3 regions of the Erwinia sp. AK-PDG3-5 genome follow, and region 1 is predicted to be linked to each of the others. Evidence: predicted binding sites of a transcription regulator. Region 1 holds the regulator's gene; each other region holds the start of a gene.
The links. The regulator ArgR, encoded in region 1, controls arginine synthesis, uptake and breakdown. The targets are predictions, from matches to a motif close to ANTGAATAAAAATACANT.
Positions count from the first base shown of each region.

Region 1 (7,105 bases):
AGTGATGGCTATTGGCAATCCGTACAATATTGGGCAGACGGTGACCCAGGGGATTATCAGCGCCACTGGCCGCGTAGGTCTCAGCCCTTCCCGCTACCAGAACTTCTTACAGACAGATGCTTCCATCAACAAAGGGAACTCGGGCGGCGCCTTGATTAACTCTCTCGGTGAACTGATGGGAATCAATACGCTGTCGTTTGATAAGAGTAACGACGGTGAAACGCCGGAAGGCATTGGCTTTGCCATCCCTACGGCACTGGCCGCGAAAATCATGGATAAGCTTATCCGCGATGGTCGCGTGATCCGTGGGTTCATCGGCATCAGTGGTCGTGAAGTGCCGCAAATGCACGGGCAAAACAGCAGCCTGGATCATATTCAGGGCATTGTGGTGACCAATGTTTCTCAAGGCGGCCCGGCAGCGAAAGCGGGTCTGCAAATCAATGATGTGATCACCAACGTGAACCATAAACCGGCTATTTCGGCGGTGGAAACAATGGATCAGGTTGCAGAGATTCGACCGGGAACCGTCATTGACGTGGATATTATTCGCAACGATCAAAAAATGACGCTGCCGATTACCGTGCTGGAATATCCGGGGAATTAAGCGGGAAGTGATGGAAGGTAGGGCCAGACAACGCTGGCCCTGCATCAGGCTTATTTAACGAATTCTTCGCCCAACGTAATGTCTTTCTTCAGCGTATCCAACATGCCGTCTAACGACTTCTGCTCAAAAGCGCTCAGCGTGCCGATTGGCTTGCGCTCAACGATGCCGTTTTTACCCAGCAGCAGCGGTTGTGAGAAGAAGCGAGCATGTGTGCCATCACCCTCAACGTAAGCACATTCCACAACGTTGCTTTCACCGTTCAGAGCGCGTACCAGCGACAGACCGAATTTGGCCGCAGCGTGGCCCATCGACAGCGTCGCGGATCCGCCACCTGCTTTCGCCTCAACTACTTCGGTACCCGCATTCTGGATACGTTTCGTCAAATCGGCCACTTCTTGTTCTGAGAAGCTGACGCCTGGGATCTGAGAGAGCAGAGGCAGGATAGTCACGCCTGAGTGTCCACCCACTACCGGAATGTTCAGCTCGGCAGGATTTTTGCCTTTCAGCTCAGCGACGAAGGCGTTGGAACGGATGATATCCAGCGTGGTAACGCCAAAAAGCTTGTTCTTATCGTAAACGCCGGCTTTTTTCAGCACTTCCGCGGCAATCGCGACCGTGGTGTTAACCGGGTTAGTGATGATACCAATCAACGCTTTAGGGCAGGTGCTGGCAACCTGTTCAATCAGATTACGAACAATACCGGCGTTAACATTGAACAGATCGGAGCGATCCATGCCGGGCTTACGCGCCACGCCAGCGGAGATCAGAACCACGTCAGCGCCTTTCAGCGCCGGCGTTGCGTCTTCGCCACAGAAACCTTTGATATTGACTGCGGTAGGGATATGGCTCAAATCAACAGCTACGCCAGGCGTAACGGGAGCGATGTCGTACAGAGAGAGGTCTGAACCCGCCGGAAGCTGGGTTTTTAGCAGAAGTGCGAGAGCCTGGCCAATACCACCAGCTGCGCCGAGAACTGCAACTTTCATCCTGAACTCCTTATTATAGTGAGCGTAAAGTGCGGTGAATCCATCTGGTTATCAACATAGTCGAGCCTTCAGCGCTTTGCGATTGCGTTCATAGCGATCTGAGCGCTCACGCCCAAAACCGCTGAAGCAGGTGATTAACCGCTTATGTTGCAAGGCCGTTCATAACCAGCGACAGACAGCACGATTCGGCCTTACATTACACCCTTAGCGCTAAGCAGAACAACATCAATTTAATAACAAATCGTTTACTTTTTGCGCTACATCCTTGACTGAGCGGGCATTTTTTTTCCATCAAAAGTTTGGCATACTGTCGCCCCTTCAGCGATCCCCCCGCATAAAACACCCTACCTTATTGCATAATCATTCATTTAATTGCATAATCACCGCCAGTCCCGTCAGGGAATCCCCTTTATTTCTGACTCTTTAGCGGAAGCCTATGCGTAACCCATCAAAACAGGAAGACCTGATCAAAGCCTTTAAGGCTTTATTGAAGGAAGAGAAGTTCAGCTCGCAGGGCGAGATCGTCGCCGCTTTACAGGAAGATGGCTTCGACAATATCAATCAGTCTAAAGTCTCCCGTATGTTGACCAAGTTTGGTGCCGTGCGCACACGCAACGCCAAAATGGAAATGGTCTATTGCCTGCCTGCAGAACTGGGCGTGCCGACCACCACCAGCCCGCTTAAAAACCTCGTGTTAGATATCGACTACAATGACGCGTTGGTGGTAATCCATACCAGTCCGGGTGCCGCGCAGCTTATCGCTCGCCTGCTGGATTCCCTCGGCAAAGCTGAAGGGATCCTTGGCACCATTGCCGGCGATGACACCATCTTTATTACCCCTGCCCGTGCCTTTACGGTAAAGCAGCTGTTTGAAGCGATCCTGATCCTCTTCGAGCAAGAATTATAAGCAGCAGCAATTAATGCCTGATTATTAACCTAAGGCTAACCCCCCCGTATCATCATCTTATCTCAGAGCCGGCGCCTGCCGGCTTTTGCTTTTCTACCCTTCCACGCACCGCTAATCAGCATGATGCACTGCCTCGCGGGCGACATGTCAGGCAGAAAAACCAGATACTCTCGTCTCATGGTGTGATCCACCACAAATAAGCGCACGAATGGCTAAAGTCACATATCCCTATGTTTTTACATGTATTTAACATGAACAGGGCAACTTATAAGCGTTTTTTATAACGTCTGGTTATTAAAATGCAGTTTTCGGTTAAAGTATCCCAACAAAACATTATTAGCAGGCTATTAATTTTTTACGTTATTAGATCTATACTTGTTTTCGTGATGCCAATCACACTAAACAAAAAGATAAAAACATACTACGAGGAAATAATCATGAACATTAAAACTACTGTTGCGGCTGTAACCGTTCTTTCTGCTCTCTCTTTTGGTGCTTTTGCAGCTGAATCTGTTAACGCGGATCAGGCGCAAAATCTGCAATCAGTTGGCACCATCTCCGTAAGCGGCGTTGCCGGTTCACCGATGGACATCCGCCAGCAGCTGAATGCGAAGGCTGACGCTCAGGGCGCAAGTGCTTACCGTGTTATTGAGGCGTACAACAACGGCAACTACCACGCGACTGCAGAGCTGTATAAATAAGCAAAGTTTACCCGGCAATACGGTATTAACGCTTTAATAAAAACGGTAACCCCAAGAATAATAAACGCTTTTTAGCCCTTTCGGTTACCGCTCAACCCTATCTGGAGCATCTATCATGAAAACCAAATTAGCAATCGCAGTACTCGGCCTGTCCTCAGTTCTTTCTTTCGGCGCCAGCGCCGCTCACCTGATAACTGACCAGCAGGCAAGCGAGCAGAATCTGCAGTCAATGGGCACCATTAGTGTCAGTGGTGTTGATGGCGCGCCAACCGATATCCGTCATGAGCTTTCTCAGAAAGCGGATCAGCAAGGTGCCAGCTCTTATCGTGTGATCGAAGCGCGTAACGATGGCAGCTACCACGCCACCGCAGAGCTGTATAAATAAATTTTGATAAGTACAAAAAATTAGAAGGTGCCAGCACCTGCGTGTTGTCGAACGCGCAAATCCCTCTAGCTGGCTTGTCACTGCTACTGTAAGACATTCCTCGTCAGTATGACGAACCCTTTGGCCCCGCTTGTCGGGGCCCTTTTTGTCTCTGGTAACTAGCGAACGTTAAAACGGAGCTGCCCTTCCAGCTCCTCTTCTGCTTCATCAAACAGCAGGATTAACGCGCCATAACGCCGCTTCTGTCCGCTCCCCAAATGTATGAATTCAATTTCCAGGGGTAATGGCAACAGCGTCACCGCGTCCCATAAGCTGTCCAAATCCTTCACATTCAGATCGGCCAGCGCAAATCGTTCGCTGAACTGGCGGTAGAAGTGTGCCTGATCGACAATTTCATCAAAATCAAAAATCTCTGTTCTCATGCTAGCCGCTCCACGAGGCACACGGTTGGGCGGCATACTGCCCCCCGGTGAGTTAAAGTCCCCCAATATGCAGGGCTTTCACTTCTAAAAACTCTTCCAGTCCCAGTACCGAACCTTCACGTCCAAGGCCGGATTCTTTTACGCCGCCGAAAGGTGCCAGTTCCGTCGAGACGGCACACTCGTTAATGCCGACCATGCCACTTTCCAGTGCCGCCGACACGCGGAATACACGCTGAAGGTTTTGCGTATAGAAATACGCAGCCAGCCCGAATTCGGTATCATTTGCCCGACGAATAACCTCGTCTTCCTCATCAAAGCGGAAGCAGGCTGCGACGGGGCCGAAGGTCTCTTCTTTAGCCAGCTTCATCTTCTCGTTGGCTTCGGCTATCACCGTGGGCTGCCAGAAATTGCCACCCAGCTCATGGCGGGCACCGCCAGTAACAATCTTGCCTCCGTGAGCGACCGCATCGTTGACGTGTTCTTCCACTTTCTCCAGCGCTGAAGCCTCTATCAGCGGCCCGACAATCACCCCTTCTTCCATGCCATTTCCGACCTTCAGTTTCTTGACCTCATCAGCCAGCTGGCTGACGAAGCGGTCATAAACGCGGTTGTGGATATAGAAGCGGTTCACGCTGACGCAAACCTGGCCAGCATTACGGAATTTATTGGCGATGGCGCCTTTCACCGCGGCATCAATATCGGCATCATCAAACACGATATAGGGTGCGTTGCCGCCCAGCTCCATTGAGACCTTTTTCATCGTCTCTGCGGCATTTCGCATCAACAGCTTGCCGACGGCGGTCGAGCCGGTAAACGAGATCTTCCGAACCGCCTTGCTGGCCATAATGGCATCGCTGATTGCATGGGTGTCGCCCGCGACAGCATTGAGGACACCATCGGGTACACCGGCTTTCTTCGCCAGTGCCAGCAGCGCAAAGGCTGAAAGTGGGGTGTTGTTGGCGGGTTTGATAATTCCGGTGCAGCCTGCGGCCAGTGCCGGACCAAGTTTGCGGGTCAACATTGCCATTGGGAAATTCCACGGCGTGATCGCGGCCACCACACCAATCGGTTCCCGCGTTGCCAGGATCCGCGAGCCGGCTTTGGCAGGAGGAATGATCTCGCCATTAGCGCGCTTGGCCTGTTCAGCAAACCATTGAATGAAGCTGGCGGCATACTCCACTTCGCCTTCTGCTTCCTTCACCGGTTTGCCCTGTTCTGCGGTCATTAACGCCCCGAGCCAGGCTTTGTTGTCGATCATCAGCTGATACCAGCGGTTGAGGATTTCGCTGCGCTCTTTGGCCGTTTTAGCACGCCAGGCGGGGAAAGCCTTCTCTGCAGCGGCGATCGCCTGCTCTGTTTCGCTTTTACCGGCTTTGGCGACCTGGGCGACCACTTCACCGGTTGCCGGATTCAGTACATCGAAGGTGGCAGCGGTACGCAGCCATTTGCCATCACAAAAATAGCCGGTCTGGAACAGTTCGTGATCCTGAAGTAATGAGGTGCTCATCGTGTTCTCCTGAGGGGTTTGCCATCCTGATGGAATAAGTATAGATGGCACACTTTATCCCTGTATGAACCCGTCGGAGAGAAACGTGAATGGGAAAGCGCTGATACCGAACGGTATCAGCGTAAAGTCAGATTTGGATGAGGGTGTTCTGGTACTTTTTCAGCGTATTCGCCAGCCTTTTGACCGGCTCGGTTACGTTCAGCGGCGCGTCATAATGCACCAGCTTGCCCTGATAAGTGTCCAGCTCGGCCAGCAGCTGCTCGAAGTAACGATGACGTTTTGCATCGGTTCTCGCGGCAATGACCTGATCGGCGGTATGCCGCAGCTGTTTATGGTAAGCCGATAAATCCTCATTAACCGGGATATCTGCATCCCGCAAACGCTGGTGTCCGATGATCAACGTCAGGGCAATGCGGAATTTATCGATATCACCAGGGAAAATATTCAGCAACATAAAGAGCTGATGATACAGCGCCGGCAGATGATTCTCACGACGGCGAGCCTGATTGGTGCTCATGGCGGCCACCGCGGCATACATAAAGCGATTCAGCAGGATGCGGCCGGTGCGGGCTTTCGACGTGTCCCGGATCAACAGGATCACCAGCAGCGCGAGGAAGCAGCCGATAGCCTGCCCCAACGCGTTATCCAGAAACGCGGTGACGTTAAAGGTCATCGGGTTATCCAGGGTAATAATGTTGATGGTGCCAACCAGGCCACCCAAAGTACCAATCTGCCGCCGCTGGATCAGTATTCCACCGATAAATGCCATCACCCCCAGCGAGATGCACAACAGCAGCATACTTTGCTGGGTTGACGGCATGATCACCATGTAATAGAGCGATCCGAGTGGGATCGCCACGATCATGCCATAGAGGAAATCCTTGGCCATCATCAGGGGATTCGGCATCCGCATCGCCAGCGCGGTGATCACCGCCAGCATCACCATCGCACCGCTTCCGGAAGCCCAGCCGGTCCACAGCCAGAAAAGAGAGCCGACCGCGGTGGCGACAAACGTCCTGATACCGTTGATCATCGCATGCCGTGATTCGGCCGAACGCATCTTCACCACCGGCTCATCCTTCAGCACTTCCCGCTCAATACGGCTGATGCTGCTATTGGTATGGATCCCTTTTAACAACAACAGGTAGCGCGTGGCGGCGACCACCCAGTTCTGCAACGTAACCGGTGTGTTTTTGCTGCCACTGGTGGTGATAACCCGGCGCATAATTTTCATCCGCTTGTGGATGTCACCGATGTTTTCTACCGATTTATCAAAGAAGATATGGAACTGCGGCGGGACATACTCTTTTCGGCTGTCCTGGATAAGATAGGTTTCGGCGGCCTGAGTAATCAGCGTCAGCGAAAGAGTATTCAGCGCACGCATGCGCTCATCGATTTTCTGCCAGCGGCTGGACTCCATCATCAGGTTGCCCCGCATGCCGTTCAGCGCCGTGGTGCGGCGAACCAGGTTGGTCCACAACCTGTCGACTTCTTCCTTGTCGCCGTGCGCGACACAAAGCTGCATCAGCTTGTACTGATCCACCAGCAGGGCATCAATTTCCCGGTCAATGTCCTGCTTCACCGAGCGCGGCG
Region 1 is NZ_CM165967.1:532,387-539,491, reverse strand. Features, by position in the region: gene degS (outer membrane-stress sensor serine endopeptidase DegS) at 1-604, shown strand, start outside; gene mdh (malate dehydrogenase) at 655-1,590, opposite strand; gene argR (transcriptional regulator ArgR) at 2,027-2,497, shown strand; gene yhcN (peroxide/acid stress response protein YhcN) at 2,935-3,198, shown strand; gene yhcN (peroxide/acid stress response protein YhcN) at 3,314-3,583, shown strand; gene AC1UKS_RS02485 (barstar family protein) at 3,742-4,005, opposite strand; gene AC1UKS_RS02480 (NAD-dependent succinate-semialdehyde dehydrogenase) at 4,058-5,512, opposite strand; gene aaeB (p-hydroxybenzoic acid efflux pump subunit AaeB) at 5,640-7,105, opposite strand, start outside.

Region 2 (7,105 bases), 690 kb from region 1:
CACATTGGTGGCAGTGACGATCTGGAAAAGTTTTTTGTAGCCTGAGAACCTGAGCAGAACGGGTGATGCCTGCATGACCCGTTCTCTTATGTGCCGAGAACGTATAATAAAGTCGAATCTTATTTGGCGGACCATGGGTCCGCCTTTTTTCGTGGGAGGGAAAACGCTTCCCGCTCGGGCGCACCTTAAATCAGACGATTTTTCGCATCAGTAATTGCCAGCGACACCTGATGAGGAGAAACACCGCCCTTGGCATTACGCTTGTCCAGGCAGGATTGCAGTGACAGGAACGGATAGACATCTTCGGCAATCACGCTGCTGTAAGCCTGCAACTCCGTCAGCTTAAGTGCTTCCAGCGCCACGCCTTTCGCAATCGCCGCCACCACCACTTCACCGACAACATGGTGAGCTTCACGGAACGGCACGCCTTTGCTGACCAGATAATCCGCCAGTTCGGTTGAGTTAGCGTAACCCTGTTCTGCCGCTTCCTGGCAACGTGGACGTTTCACCTGAATACCATCCAGCACCAGCGCCGCCATATGCAGGCAGTCTGACCAGGTGTCCAACGCGTCGAACAGGCCTTCTTTGTCTTCCTGCATGTCTTTATTGTAAGCCAGCGGCAGACCTTTCAGGGTCATCATCATGCCGGTCAGCGCGCCCTGTACACGGCCACATTTGCCACGGATCAGTTCCAGTGCATCCGGGTTTTTCTTCTGAGGCATCAGGGAAGAACCGGAAGTCACGCGGTCGGATAGCTCTACAAAGCCCGCTTCACCGGTGTTAAAGAAGATCAGGTCTTCTGCGAAACGCGACAGATGCACCATGCCGATTGAGGCATTGGACAGCAGTTCCAGCACGTGATCGCGGTCAGACACCGTGTCCAGACTGTTACGGGTGGCGGAGGCAAAGCCCAACCAGCCGGCCAGCTGCTCACGATCGATTTCGTATGCGGTTCCGGCTAATGCGCCACAGCCTAACGGGCTGACATCCAGGCGCTTCAGCGTATCCTGCAGTCGGCTTTCATCGCGCGCCAGCATTTCCACATACGCCAGGCACCAGTGCGCAAAGGTCACCGGCTGAGCGCGTTGCAGGTGGGTGTAACCCGGCATCACCGCATCCTGGTTTGCTTCCGCAGTGGCCACCAGCGCCTGCTGCAACTGGCGGGAAGCGATCAGCAATTCGCTGACCTGCGCTTTACACCACAATTTCAGATCGGTCGCCACCTGGTCATTACGGCTGCGTCCGGTATGGAGCTTTTTGCCCAGTGCGCCGACCTTCTCGATCAGGCGTCCCTCAACATAGCTGTGAATATCTTCTGCATCGCTTTCAAGGATTTGCTGCGGATTAGCACGTACCTCTTCCAGCAATACCGTCAGCGCGCTTTCCAGCTGCTGCTGCTCTTCTGCTGTCAGAACATTGACCGTCACCAGCGCTTTGGACCAGGCAACGGATCCGACAATATCCTGCTCTGCCAGACGATAGTCGAAGCGCAGCGAGTCATTAAACTGTTTGAAACGTTGATCTGCTGCCTGAGTAAACCGTCCACCCCAAAGTGCCATGTCAGTGCTCCATTAATTCGTTTGGTGAGAGTAAATTTTAGCGAGGCGCCAGAGAGGATCTCCCTGGCGCGATTGGCCTGAACTCAGGCCTTGTTCTTTTCGTTCAGCGCACGGATGCGAGAAGAAAGGGAGAACAGACGGATGAAGCCACCCGCGTGACGATGATCGTACACTTCATCTTCGCCGAAGGTCGCGAACTCTTCAGAATAGAGGCTGTTAGCCGATTTCTTCTGCGTTGCCGTCACGGTGCCTTTGTACAGCTGCAGCACCACTTCGCCGTTCACGTCTTCAGCCAGTGACTCAGCCGCCGCCTGGATGGATTTGCGCAGTGGCGCGAACCAGCGACCGTCGTAAACCACATACGACATCTCATGGCCCAACTGCTCACGCCACTTGAAGCTGTCACGGTCCAGAACCAGCTGCTCTACGGCGCGCAGTGCGTTCACCATGATGGTGCCGCCTGGGGTTTCATAGCAGCCGCGGGATTTAATGCCGACCAGACGGTTTTCCACGATGTCGATACGGCCAACGCCGTGTTTAGCACCGATTACGTTCAGCGCGTCCAGACACTGGAACGGGCTCATCGCTTTACCGTTAATCGCAACAACGCGGCCTTTCTCAACAGTCACAGTCACCTGCTCCGGCTGATCTGGCGCTTCCAGCGGATCGACGGTCCACACCCAGCAATCTTTATTCGGTGCATTCCATGGGCTTTCCAGCACGCCGCCTTCGGTAGAGATATGCCAGGCGTTTTCATCACGGCTGTAGATCTTTTCCAGAGAGGCGGTGGTTGGGATGTTGCGCTCTTTCAGGTAGTCCAGCAGGGCTTCACGGGAACGCAGGTTCCACTCACGCCATGGCGCAACCACTTTCAGCTGTGGTGCCAGCGCGGTATAGGTGGTTTCAAAACGCACCTGGTCGTTACCCTTACCGGTCGCTCCGTGGCACAACGCATCGGCACCCACTTTCAACGCCAGCTCAACCTGCGCTTTAGCGATGATTGGACGCGCCATTGAGGTGCCCAGCAGATAGGTGCCTTCATACAAGGCACCGGTCTGCAGCACGGGGTAAACGTATTCGCTGATGAACTCTTCACGCAGATCGACGACGTGACATTCGGACGCGCCTGACTGCAGCGCTTTCTGCTCAACGCCTTCAAGATCGCCACGCTCCTGACCGATATCAGCCACAAATGCGACCACTTCACAGCCGCCGTAGTTCTCTTTCAGCCATGGAATGATGGCGGAGGTATCCAGACCACCGGAGTAAGCCAGAACGATTTTTTTGATGCTCTTGTCTTGCATTGTCTTTTCCTTGAATCCGTTTCTGATTAAGCGAGGATCCGGGTGCCAATTGACACGCCGTTAAATAGGATCGGCAGCTGCTCAGCATGACGCCAGCTGGCGATATCCACTGGACGGCCCAGCGTGCGGGCAGCGTCCAGGGCTGCATTGACTTTGACAATCATACCGTCAGTGATCACGCCTTCAGCAATCAACTTCTCAGCTTTGGCGGCGGTCATCTCTTCGATACGCTGTCCCTTGCCGTCGAGGATGCCACTGACATCCGACAGCAGGATTAAATCGGCACCCAGGGTGGCCGCCAATGCGGTCGCAGCCTGGTCGGCGTTGACGTTCATTAACTTACCATCCTGAGTGATGCCGATGGAACTGATCACTGGCAGGAAACCGGCGGTCAGCAGAGTATTAATTAACACCGGCGAACCTGGCGTGGCCAGACCCACGTGGCCGAGTTCTTCGTCGAAGGCTTCCACGTTAACGCTGCTGCCGTCGCCCAGGCAGAGGCCAACCGCCTCAATACCGTGCTTTTTCGACCAGGCCAGCAGGGTTTTGTTTGCGGTTCCCGCCAGCGCGCCGGTAATAATGTCGATCTGATCCGCAGGCGTGACGCGCAGGCCATTTTTCTTTTTCACCGGCAGCGAGAGCTTGCTCATCAGCTCATCCACCAGGCAGCCACCGCCGTGCACAATCAGCAGTGGACGTTGATGCTCAGCCCGGTAGGCCACCAGCGCGCCAAACAGGCGCTCCAGCGCCTCTTCGCTATCCAGCAGTACGCCACCGAGTTTAATAATCAAAGGAGTCGTCATAATCTTCTTCACCGATTAAATAAGTGACTGCGTTTCCGGGAAGCCGAAACGAATATTCAGGCATTGCACTGCCTGTGAGGAAGCGCCTTTTAACAGGTTATCTTCTGCCGATACCACAATCAGGTGTTCACCCTTCACCGCAAAGCCGATGTCGCAGAATGGCAGACCAACAACACCCTTAATGGACGGCACGCCTTGGTCGTAAACACGCACCAGTGGCTTATCGTGATAGGCATTATGGAACGCTTCTGCCACGTCGTCGGCGGTCACACCTGCTTTTAACCGGCAGGTGGTGGTGGCCAGAATACCGCGCGGGAAGTTGCCCAGATGCGGGGTGAAGATCACCGGCACACCGAGGTGCGCTTCGATTTCTGGGTGATGACGATGGGTGAAAATACCGTACGGCTGCAGGCTGACTTCACAGAAGCTGGTGCCGACCGCCGCTTTGCGCCCTGCTCCGCTCACGCCGCTGGTGGCGTTGATCACTGGCCATTGCGCATCGTTCAGCAGGCCCGCTTCGACCAGCGGCTTTAAGGCCAGCTGGGCAGCGGTAGGATAGCAACCCGGCACCGCAATCAGCTGCGCTTCTTTAATGTTGTCATGCTGCCACTCGGCGAGACCATATACCGCTTTTTCCAGCCAGTCCTGATGCTGATGCGGGAAGCCGTAGTAGTCTGTGAAGAAGCTTTGATCGTTCACGCGGAAAGCAGCGGAGAGATCGAATACCACACAACCCGCGGCGAGGAACTCTGGCGCAAGGTCATGGCTGACTTCGTGAGCGGTCGCCAGAAAAACGACGTCCACTTTATCGGCATACTGCGAGGCGCTGCTCAGAGGCTGCAGCGGCATATCGAGGATGCCTTTCAGCTGCGGATGAAGATCGGAAAGTAATTTTCCTGCGTCCGGGCTTTGCGCTGAAACCGCCAAAGCGGTTATGTTCACCTGTGGATGACGATTCAGGTAGGTCGCAAGCTCTACGCCAGCATAACCACTGGCACCAACAATCAGCGTATTCAACATCAGACTGACACCTTTTTCTGGTCTCAAATTTCCGGGCTGCAGCGAATTTTCGCTGTCTTCCCACGCAAGCGGCGCTGGACGATGGAGTAATTTGTGGTTTCCATCCGCACGCCGTTAATGTATTTTTATTCACTATTAATGCATGAATATGACACTATCCTAACTCAAGGAATGGCAACAGTGAAGACAAAATTACCCCCTTTTATCGAGTTATACCGTGAGTTGATTGCCACACCGTCGATCAGCGCAACCGATATTGCCATCGATCAGAGTAATGAAACTTTAATCAATTTGCTGGCAGGCTGGTTCCGTGACCTTGGCTTCAGCGTTGAAGTGCAACCGGTGCCCGGCACGCGCCACAAATTCAATATGCTGGCCAGAACCGGAAACGGCGCGGGCGGCCTGCTGCTCGCCGGTCATACCGATACCGTTCCGTTCGACGATGGCCGCTGGACGCGCGATCCGTTCACCCTGACCGAGCATGACAACAAGCTGTACGGTCTGGGCACCGCCGACATGAAAGGCTTCTTTGCCTTTATTTTAGATACGCTGCGTGATGTTGACGTGACCAAACTGGAAAAGCCGCTCTACATCCTCGCCACCGCCGATGAAGAAACCACCATGGCCGGTGCGCAGTATTTCTCTGAAAACACCACCATCCGCCCGGACTGCGCGATTATTGGTGAGCCCACCTCACTGAAACCGGTGCGTGCTCATAAGGGTCATTTATCTCAGTCGATCCGCATTCAGGGCCAGTCGGGTCACTCAAGCGATCCGGCGCGTGGCGTCAATGCGATTGAGCTGATGCATGAGTCTATTACTCACCTGATGGGCCTGCGTAATACGCTGAAAGAGCGCTATCACCACGATGGCTTTGCCATCCCGTATCCGACCATGAACTTTGGCTATATCAACGGCGGCGATGCGCCAAACCGTATTTGTGCCTGCTGCGAGATGTATATGGATATTCGTCCGTTGCCGGGCCTGTCACTGCAGGATCTGGAAGGTTTGCTGAATGATGCGCTAGCCCCGGTGAGTGAACGCTGGCCAGGCCGGGTGACGATTGGCGAATTGCATCCACCCATCCCGGGCTACGAATGTCCGCGCAACCATCAGCTGGTGCAGGTAGTGGAAAAATTACTGGGAACCGAAACCGAAGTGGTGAACTACTGTACCGAAGCGCCGTTCATTCAGACGCTGTGCCCAACGCTGGTTTTGGGCCCGGGATCGATCGATCAGGCGCACCAGCCGGACGAATATATCGACACCGCATTTATTAAACCCACCCGCGAATTGATCGCTCAGGTTGTGCAGCATTTTTGCCATCACTAAATCACATTTGGGGCAATTCACTGCTGAAACAGCGTGTTGCCCCTGATTTGTTCCGTCTTTCATGATAAGAATAACTTATCTCACTTGCCTGTAATTAAATTTCATAAATTACCGACATTTAGCCGCTGTAGCCGCCAGATTTAAGTCATTTGACGAATGGTAACGAACGTGGCTAGATAAAAGGCAAAGTTATGCCGGCAACGGTGAAATAAAGTGACAAAAACAAGAAGGGTGTCAGGGGTCATATGAACGAACAATATTCCGCAATGCGAAGTAATGTCAGTATGCTCGGCAAACTGCTCGGGGATACGATTAAGGATGCACTTGGAGAGAACATCCTGGAGCGGGTAGAAACCATCCGCAAACTCTCGAAGTCATCACGTGCGGGAAATGACGCCCACCGTAAAGAATTGCTGTCAACGCTGCAAAACCTGTCGAATGATGAGCTGCTGCCTGTTGCACGCGCCTTCAGCCAGTTTTTGAATCTGACTAACGTTGCCGAGCAGTACCATACGATTTCCCCGAAGGGTGAAGGGGCCAATCACCCGGAAATGCTGACCAAAGTGTTTGATCGCCTGAAGCAGCAACCTCATCTGACCGAAACCTCGATCCGTGGAGCCATCGAATCACTGTCACTGGAACTGGTGCTGACTGCCCACCCGACGGAGATCACCCGTCGCACCTTGATCCACAAACTGGTTGAAGTGAACAGCTGCCTGAAGCAGCTCGATCATAACGATCTTTCTGATTACGACCGATCGCAGATTATGCGCCGCCTGCGCCAGCTGGTTGCTCAGGCCTGGCATACCGATGAAATCCGTAAATACCGCCCTTCCCCGGTTGATGAAGCCAAATGGGGCTTCGCCGTGGTCGAAAACAGCCTGTGGGAAGGCGTGCCTAACTTCCTGCGCGAACTGAATGAGCAGGTTGAAGCCTCGTTCGGCGTCAAGCTGCCGGTGGATTTCGTGCCGATCAAGTTCACTTCGTGGATGGGCGGCGACCGCGACGGCAACCCGAACGTCACCGCCGATATCACCCGCCATGTGCTGCAGCTCAGCCGCTGGAAAGCGACCGACCTGTTCCTGCG
Region 2 is NZ_CM165967.1:4,606,345-4,613,449, forward strand. Features, by position in the region: gene AC1UKS_RS21515 (redoxin family protein) at 1-45, shown strand, start outside; gene argH (argininosuccinate lyase) at 186-1,559, opposite strand; gene AC1UKS_RS21525 (argininosuccinate synthase) at 1,643-2,863, opposite strand; gene argB (acetylglutamate kinase) at 2,890-3,666, opposite strand; gene argC (N-acetyl-gamma-glutamyl-phosphate reductase) at 3,682-4,686, opposite strand; gene argE (acetylornithine deacetylase) at 4,867-6,018, shown strand; gene ppc (phosphoenolpyruvate carboxylase) at 6,264-7,105, shown strand, end outside.
Region 2: the regulator ArgR is predicted to act here: its motif matches at 4,803-4,820, upstream of argC (N-acetyl-gamma-glutamyl-phosphate reductase).

Region 3 (7,105 bases), 500 kb from region 1:
GCGCGGCGCCGGGGACCTTCCTGCACGGGCTTTTTGAAAACCTGGACTTCACGCAACCGGTTGAGGATGAGTGGCTCAGCGAGCAGCTGCTGGCGCAAGGACATGACCTTGCCTGGCTGCCGGTGATGAAGGCGTGGCTGGCGCGGATACTGCAAACGCCGCTGGATGATTCCGGCATCAGCCTCAGCCAGCTTCCTGCCGATAAGCGCCAGGTCGAGCTGCAGTTCTATCTGCCGATCCAGCAAATGCTGACCGCTTCCAGCCTGGATAAGCTTATTCGCCACCACGATCCGCTTTCAGCCGAGTGCCCTCCGCTAAACTTCCAGCAGGTTCAGGGAATGCTGAAGGGCTTTATCGACCTGGTCTTTTGCTGGCAGGGGAAATATTACCTGCTCGATTACAAATCCAACTGGCTCGGTGCTTCAGCAGAAGACTACACGCCAGAGGCGATGGCGCTGGCAATGCAGTCGCATCGCTATGATTTGCAGTATCAACTCTACAGCCTGGCGCTGCACCGCTATCTGCGCCATCGTCTGGCGGATTATGACTATCAGCAGCATTTTGGTGGCGTGTTCTATCTGTTTTTACGCGGCGTGGACGGCACCGCCAGCGAGAACGGTATTTACCGAACGCGGCCGGATGTTGGGTTTATCACCGCGCTGGATGCGCTGTTTGCCGGTACCGCGCAGGAGGACGTATGTCAGGAATAGCCGCGTTGTTGCAACAGGCCGGTGAACTGCGGCTGTTCCGCTCGCTGGATATTCAATTTGCCCGCATGATCGCGTCTGAAGATCATCCTGCTTTAATGCTGGCCGCGGCCTGCGTCAGCGCGGAAGCGGGAGAAGGGCATGTTTGCCTGCCTTTGGCCCAGTTTACCGAACAGGCATTGTTTGACGGGCGACAGCCTGAACTTGCCCGTCAGCTGTGGCGGGCAGCGGGTGAACCAGACTGGCTGGATCTGCTGCAAAATTCGGAGGCCGTCGGTGACGGTTCCACGGCCACACCGCTGGTTTTGCATCAGCAGCGTCTTTACCTGCACCGCATGTGGCAGTCTGAAGGAGAGGTGGCGCGATTTATTGGGCGGGAAGCCGCTGCAACCGCATTCGACCCGCAGCAGCTGCGCGCAGCACTGGATCGGCAGTTTGGTCAGCAGCCGGATGACTGGCAAAAGATTGCGGCTGCGGTCGCAATCACCCGTCAGATCTCGGTGATTTCCGGCGGACCGGGCACCGGTAAAACCACCACCGTGGCTAAACTGCTGGGCACCTTGCTCTCGCTGTCGGCAGAGACGGTACGTATCCGTCTGGCCGCGCCAACCGGTAAAGCCGCGGCCCGATTGACCGAATCGCTGGGCAAAGCCCTGCAGCGGCTGGAGGTCAGTGACGAGGAGAAACAGCGGTTCCCGGCTGAGGCGACCACGCTGCACCGCCTGCTCGGTGCGGTGCCCGGCAGTCAGAGAATGCGTTATCACGCCGGCAACCCATTGCACCTCGATCTGCTGGTGGTGGATGAAGCGTCGATGGTCGATCTGCCGATGATGGCTAACCTGATTGCCGCGTTACCTTCGCAGGCGCGGGTGATCTTCCTCGGTGACCGCGATCAGCTGGCCTCGGTTGAAGCGGGCGCAGTATTGGGCGATATCTGCCGCTGCGCTGAAACGGGATACAGTCTTGCGCGTGCAGAAGAGCTGAGCGCCTTAACGGGCTGGGTTATCGAAGGACGGGAAGACCCGCAGGCGCCCCCGGTGCGTGACAGCATTTGCCTGCTGCGCAAGAGCTACCGCTTCGATGCCTCTTCAGGAATTGGTCAGCTGGCGCTGGCAGTTAATGCGGGCGATACGCGCCAGGTCGATGCAGTCTTTGCCGCAGATTACGCCGATATTGAGCGCTTCACGTTAGGGAGTAGCGAAGCGTATCTGCATCTGCTTACTGCCTGTGTTGCCGGTTACCGCGACTATCTGAGCCGCCTTGCCGCAGGGGCACAGCCCGCCGATGTGCTGGATGCGTTTAGCCGTTTTCAGCTGCTTTGCGCGCTGCGCGAAGGGCCGTTTGGAGTGATGGGGCTGAATGAGCGCATTGAGGTCTCGCTGCAAAAAGCGGGCTTGATCCGTCGTTCACCGGGGGCGGCGAATAAATGGTATCCCGGTCGGCCGGTGATGATTGCCCGCAACGACAGTGCGTTGGGGCTGTTTAACGGCGACATTGGTATTGCGATGCTGGATGAGGAGCAGGCGCTGAAGGTGTTCTTCCCACTGCCCGACGGCAGCATCAAAGCCGTACAGCCCAGCCGACTGCCGCCGCACGATACTGCCTATGCGATGACGGTGCATAAATCGCAGGGATCCGAATTCGATCACACCGTGCTGGTGCTGCCTAATCAGTTCACTCCGGTGCTGACCCGCGAGCTGGTTTATACCGCCATCACCCGCGCGAAACTACGATTAACGCTATATGCCGAGCAGAACGTGTTAAACAGTGCGGTGAAAATGCGCACCTTGAGGCGCAGCGGGCTGGTCGAACGGCTGACCGAATAATCGGGCTGAGATGAGACGTTAAAAAAGGGGCGATAAATCGCCCCTTTTTGGTCTTCAGGAGAAGAGACGGGCGTGGCGCAAATCGGCCATCAGCACTTTTGAGCGGCGCTGATAGTTGTACATCAGCTTTTTGCTTTCCGGCAGCAGTTCGATATCAACCGGCGTAAAGCCGCGTTCCTGGAACCAGTGAATGCTGCGGGTCGTCAGCACGAAGAGTTTCTTCAGCCCCATCTGACGCGCCTGCAGTGCCACGCGTTCCAGCAAGGCTTCACCGCGCGAGGAACTGCGGTAATCAGGATGCACCGCCACGCAGGCCATCTCGCCAATCGCTTCTTCCGGGAACGGATAGAGCGCGGCACAGCCGATCGTCAGGTTATCGCGCTCAATGATGGTGAACTTATCAATTTCCATCTCCAGTTGCTCGCGAGAGCGACGAACCAGAATTCCCTGCTGCTCCAGCGGACGGATCAACTCCAGAATGCCGCCGATATCATTAATGGTGGCACGGCGGATTTGCTCGGCACTTTCCATCACGATCTGCGTACCAATACCATCACGTGAGAACAGTTCCTGTAACAGCGCGCCGTCTTCCTGGTAGCTGATCAAATGGCTACGACGCACGCCGCTGCGGCAGGCTTTGACCGCACCACGCAGAAAACGCACGGTGCCGGAAAGGTAGTCATCGCGTGTTTCCAGCTCTTCAATACGCTGCTGGGCGTCATTCGGGAACAGCTCGGAGATGATGTTGCCTTCATCATTGGTCACACCCTGTTCGGAGCAGAAACCAATCATCTTCTCGGCTTTCAGCTTGATGGCTAACTGCGTCGCCACTTCCTCAGAGGTCAGGTTGAAGCTCTCGCCGGTAACGGAAACCGCAACCGGCCCCATCAGCACGATTGCGCCGCTGTCCAGCTGACGGTGAATCGCTTCTTCATCGATACGGCGAATACGGCCGCTGTGGCAGTAATCCACACCATCATCCACGCCTAACGGTTGGGCAATAATAAAGTTGCCGCTGACCACATTAATATGCGCGCCCTGCAACGGGGTATTGTTCAGGCTCATCGACAGGCGGGCGGTAATATCCAGCTGTAAACGGCCTGCAGCCTGCTTAACCAGCTCAAGGGATTGCGCATCGGTGACACGGGTATGCTTGTGATAAATCGGCTCCAGCTGGTGTTCAGCCAGGTTGGCGTCTATCTGCGGCCGGGCGCCATACACCACCACCAGGCGAATGCCCAGGCTGTGCAGCAGGCCAATATCATTGACGATGCTTGAGAAGTTCTCATGCTCGATGGCTTCACCACCCAACATAATGACAAACGTCTTACCACGGTGGGCATTGATATAGGGCACGGTATGACGAAAACCCTGAACCAGCTCGGTACTCCGTTCCTTCACGGCAAACCCTCTATGAATTATTATTCGCTAAAAGTGTATTTTTATTCTTTTATTGGCCGGGCGCAAGGGGCAATTTCTCAGTATTTTCTGGTTTCTTCCCCTGGCTGCCACGCTAATACGCTGCATTTTATCGCTTTTTCTGGGTGACACCGCCGGAGGGATTCGCTAAAGTTTTTGCACTTGGTAGTCATTTGGCTTTTTTTTAGACAGAGTTCAGCAAACACCCTGGAGCAGCATGTCCGATTTACCCTCACCTGGCCGTCGCCGGTGGTTAAAAAGCGCCGGCGCCGTCGTGCTGCTGAGCGTCAGTAAAGTAGGGCTGGCCGCCAGCAGCCACGTGGTGGCGATCCGCATCTGGCCATCTTCAACTTATTCCCGGCTGACGCTGGAATCCAACCGCCCGCTGAAATATAAGCAGTTTGCGCTCAGTCATCCCGAACGCGTGGTGATAGATATTGCCAATATCCAGCTTAACCATGCGCTAAAAGGTGTCGGGAACCTGGTGCGCAGCGACGATCCCTACATTAAAAATGCCCGAGTGGGACAGTTCGATGCCAATACCGTCCGGCTGGTGCTTGAGCTGAAGCAAAATGTGTCGCCTAAGATTTTCACCCTCGCACCCGTTGCCGGGATCCGCGACCGCCTGGTGCTGGATCTCTATCCGGCCAAAGGCAGCAGTTACGATCATGCTGACGATCCGCTTCTGGCGTTACTGGAAGATTACAACAAAGGGGATCTGGAAAAGAGCCAGCCTGCAGCGGCGGCTTTGCCGGGCAAGGCGGGGCGGGATCGGCCGATTGTGATCATGCTCGATCCGGGGCACGGCGGCGAAGACTCGGGAGCGATCGGCAAACATAAAACCCGCGAAAAAGACATTGTGCTGAAGATCGCCAGACGACTGAAGGTGTTGATCGACAAGCAGCCCAATATGCGTGCCTATATGACGCGCAACGAAGATGTCTTTATTCCGCTAAAAGTCAGGGTGGCCAAAGCGCGCAAACAGCGTGCCGATCTGTTTATCTCCATCCATGCCGATGCCTTCACCAGCCGAGCGGCACGCGGCTCGTCGGTATTTGCGCTCTCGACCAAAGGTGCGACCAGCACTGCGGCACGTTTTCTGGCGCAGACGCAGAATGAATCAGACCTGATTGGTGGCGTCAGCATGAGCGGCGATCGCTATCTCGATCACACCATGTTCGATATGGTGCAGAGCCTGACCATCAACGACAGCCTGAAATTTGGTAAAGAGGTGTTGTCCCGCATCGGTAAAGTGAACCATTTACATAAACGAACCGTCGACCAGGCCGGTTTTGCCGTGCTGAAAGCGCCCGATATCCCATCAATTCTGGTGGAAACGGCGTTTATCAGTAATTTAGAAGAAGAGCGAAAGCTGCGGACGACGCGTTATCAGCATCAGGTAGCGGAATCTATTCTGGCGGGAATTAAAGCGTACTTCGCCAGTGGCGCAAGCCTGGCACCCAGAAAATAATGGGGATTGTGGGGCGGGGTGCTGCTCGCCCGACATTAAGCGGACAGGCAAATCTATTGCGGGGAAGTTGGCGGAGGCCAGAAACAAAAAAACACCCGTTAAGGTGTTAAGTTGGTTGCGGGAGCCGGATTTGAACCGACGACCTTCGGGTTATGAGCCCGACGAGCTACCAGGCTGCTCCATCCCGCGTCCGTAGTGTACTACTGTTGCTTCCGTCACAACAGGTCTTTCTTTTACTGCTTTCTCCGAAGAGAAATGGTTGCGGGAGCCAGATTTGAACTGACGACCTTCGGGTTATGAGCCCGACGAGCTACCAGGCTGCTCCATCCCGCGTCCGATATACTGTTGCTTCCATCACAACAGGTCTTGCTATTCACAGAACATTCTCCGAGGAGAAATGGTTGCGGGAGCCAGATTTGAACTGACGACCTTCGGGTTATGAGCCCGACGAGCTACCAGGCTGCTCCATCCCGCGTCTGTGGAAGCGCACTATACGCTGTAGGAGTTTTGATGCAACCCCTTTCTGCAATAAAGTCATCAAAATAGCGCTTACTGCTCACTTCTTCTGCATTTTCCTTATTCTCGTACAGCAACCGATGAACTTTACCGTTGAGCCGTTTAATTCTCCCGGTGCCTTTGCTATCTTCGGCGAGGAATTCCGCATAGAGGGCAGTGAAATAATGAAAGGATGTTGGGCGAAGTTTGCAGTAACAGGGGCGTTGCTTGCCCTGCTGGCGGGATGTTCCTCAAAACCGACCGATCGTGGCCAGCAGTATAAAGACGGAAAGCTGGACGAGCCGCTCGGACTGGTCAATCAGCCGAATGCGAAAGGGCGTCCGGTGAATGGCAAAGACTTCAGCGATCAGGTCAGCGAAATCCAGTACGCGTCGCCGGCGATGTATTCCCGCCAGACCGGCACCTACGGTTCGATTAAAGCCTGGCTGATGGCGGGCGGCGACACGCGCCAGCTGCGTCAGTTTGGTCTGGATGCCTATCAGATGGAAGGCACCGATAACTATGGCAACGTGCAGTTCACCGGTTACTACACGCCGGTGCTGCAGGCCCGTTACACGCGCCAGGGCGAGTTCCAGTATCCTTTATACAGAATGCCTGCGCGTGCTAAAGGCGGACGCCTGCCAAGCCGTGCGGACATTTACAGCGGCGCGCTGGGCGATCGCTACATCGTTGGCTACAGCAACTCGCTGATGGATAACTTCATTATGGATGTGCAGGGCAGCGGCTACGTGGATTATGGCGACGGTCGTCCGCTGACCTTCTTTGGTTACGGCGGCAAGAATGGCCACGCGTATCGCAGTATCGGCAAGGTGTTAATCGATCGCGGTGAAGTGAAGCGTGAAGATATGTCGATGCAGGCGATCCGTAAATGGGGCGAAGAGCACAGCCCGGAACAGGTGCGCGAACTGCTGGAGCAGAACCCATCATTTGTGTTCTTCAAGCCAGAAAACTTTGCGCCGGTGCGCGGAGCCAGCGCCGTTCCGCTGGTGGCGAAAGCCTCCGTAGCGTCTGACCGTTCGCTAATCCCGCCGGGTACCGCGTTGCTGGCCGAAGTGCCAATACTGGACAACAACGGTAAATTTACCGGAAAATATGAGATGCGAATGATGGTGTCGCTGGATGTTGGCGGTGCCATCAAAGGCCAACACTTTGATATCTATCAGGGC
Region 3 is NZ_CM165967.1:1,033,040-1,040,144, forward strand. Features, by position in the region: gene recB (exodeoxyribonuclease V subunit beta) at 1-710, shown strand, start outside; gene recD (exodeoxyribonuclease V subunit alpha) at 698-2,533, shown strand; gene argA (amino-acid N-acetyltransferase) at 2,588-3,934, opposite strand; gene amiC (N-acetylmuramoyl-L-alanine amidase AmiC) at 4,170-5,423, shown strand; tRNA gene AC1UKS_RS04730 (tRNA-Met) at 5,536-5,612, opposite strand; tRNA gene AC1UKS_RS04735 (tRNA-Met) at 5,680-5,756, opposite strand; tRNA gene AC1UKS_RS04740 (tRNA-Met) at 5,822-5,898, opposite strand; gene mltA (murein transglycosylase A) at 6,104-7,105, shown strand, end outside.
Region 3: the regulator ArgR is predicted to act here: its motif matches at 3,967-3,984, upstream of argA (amino-acid N-acetyltransferase).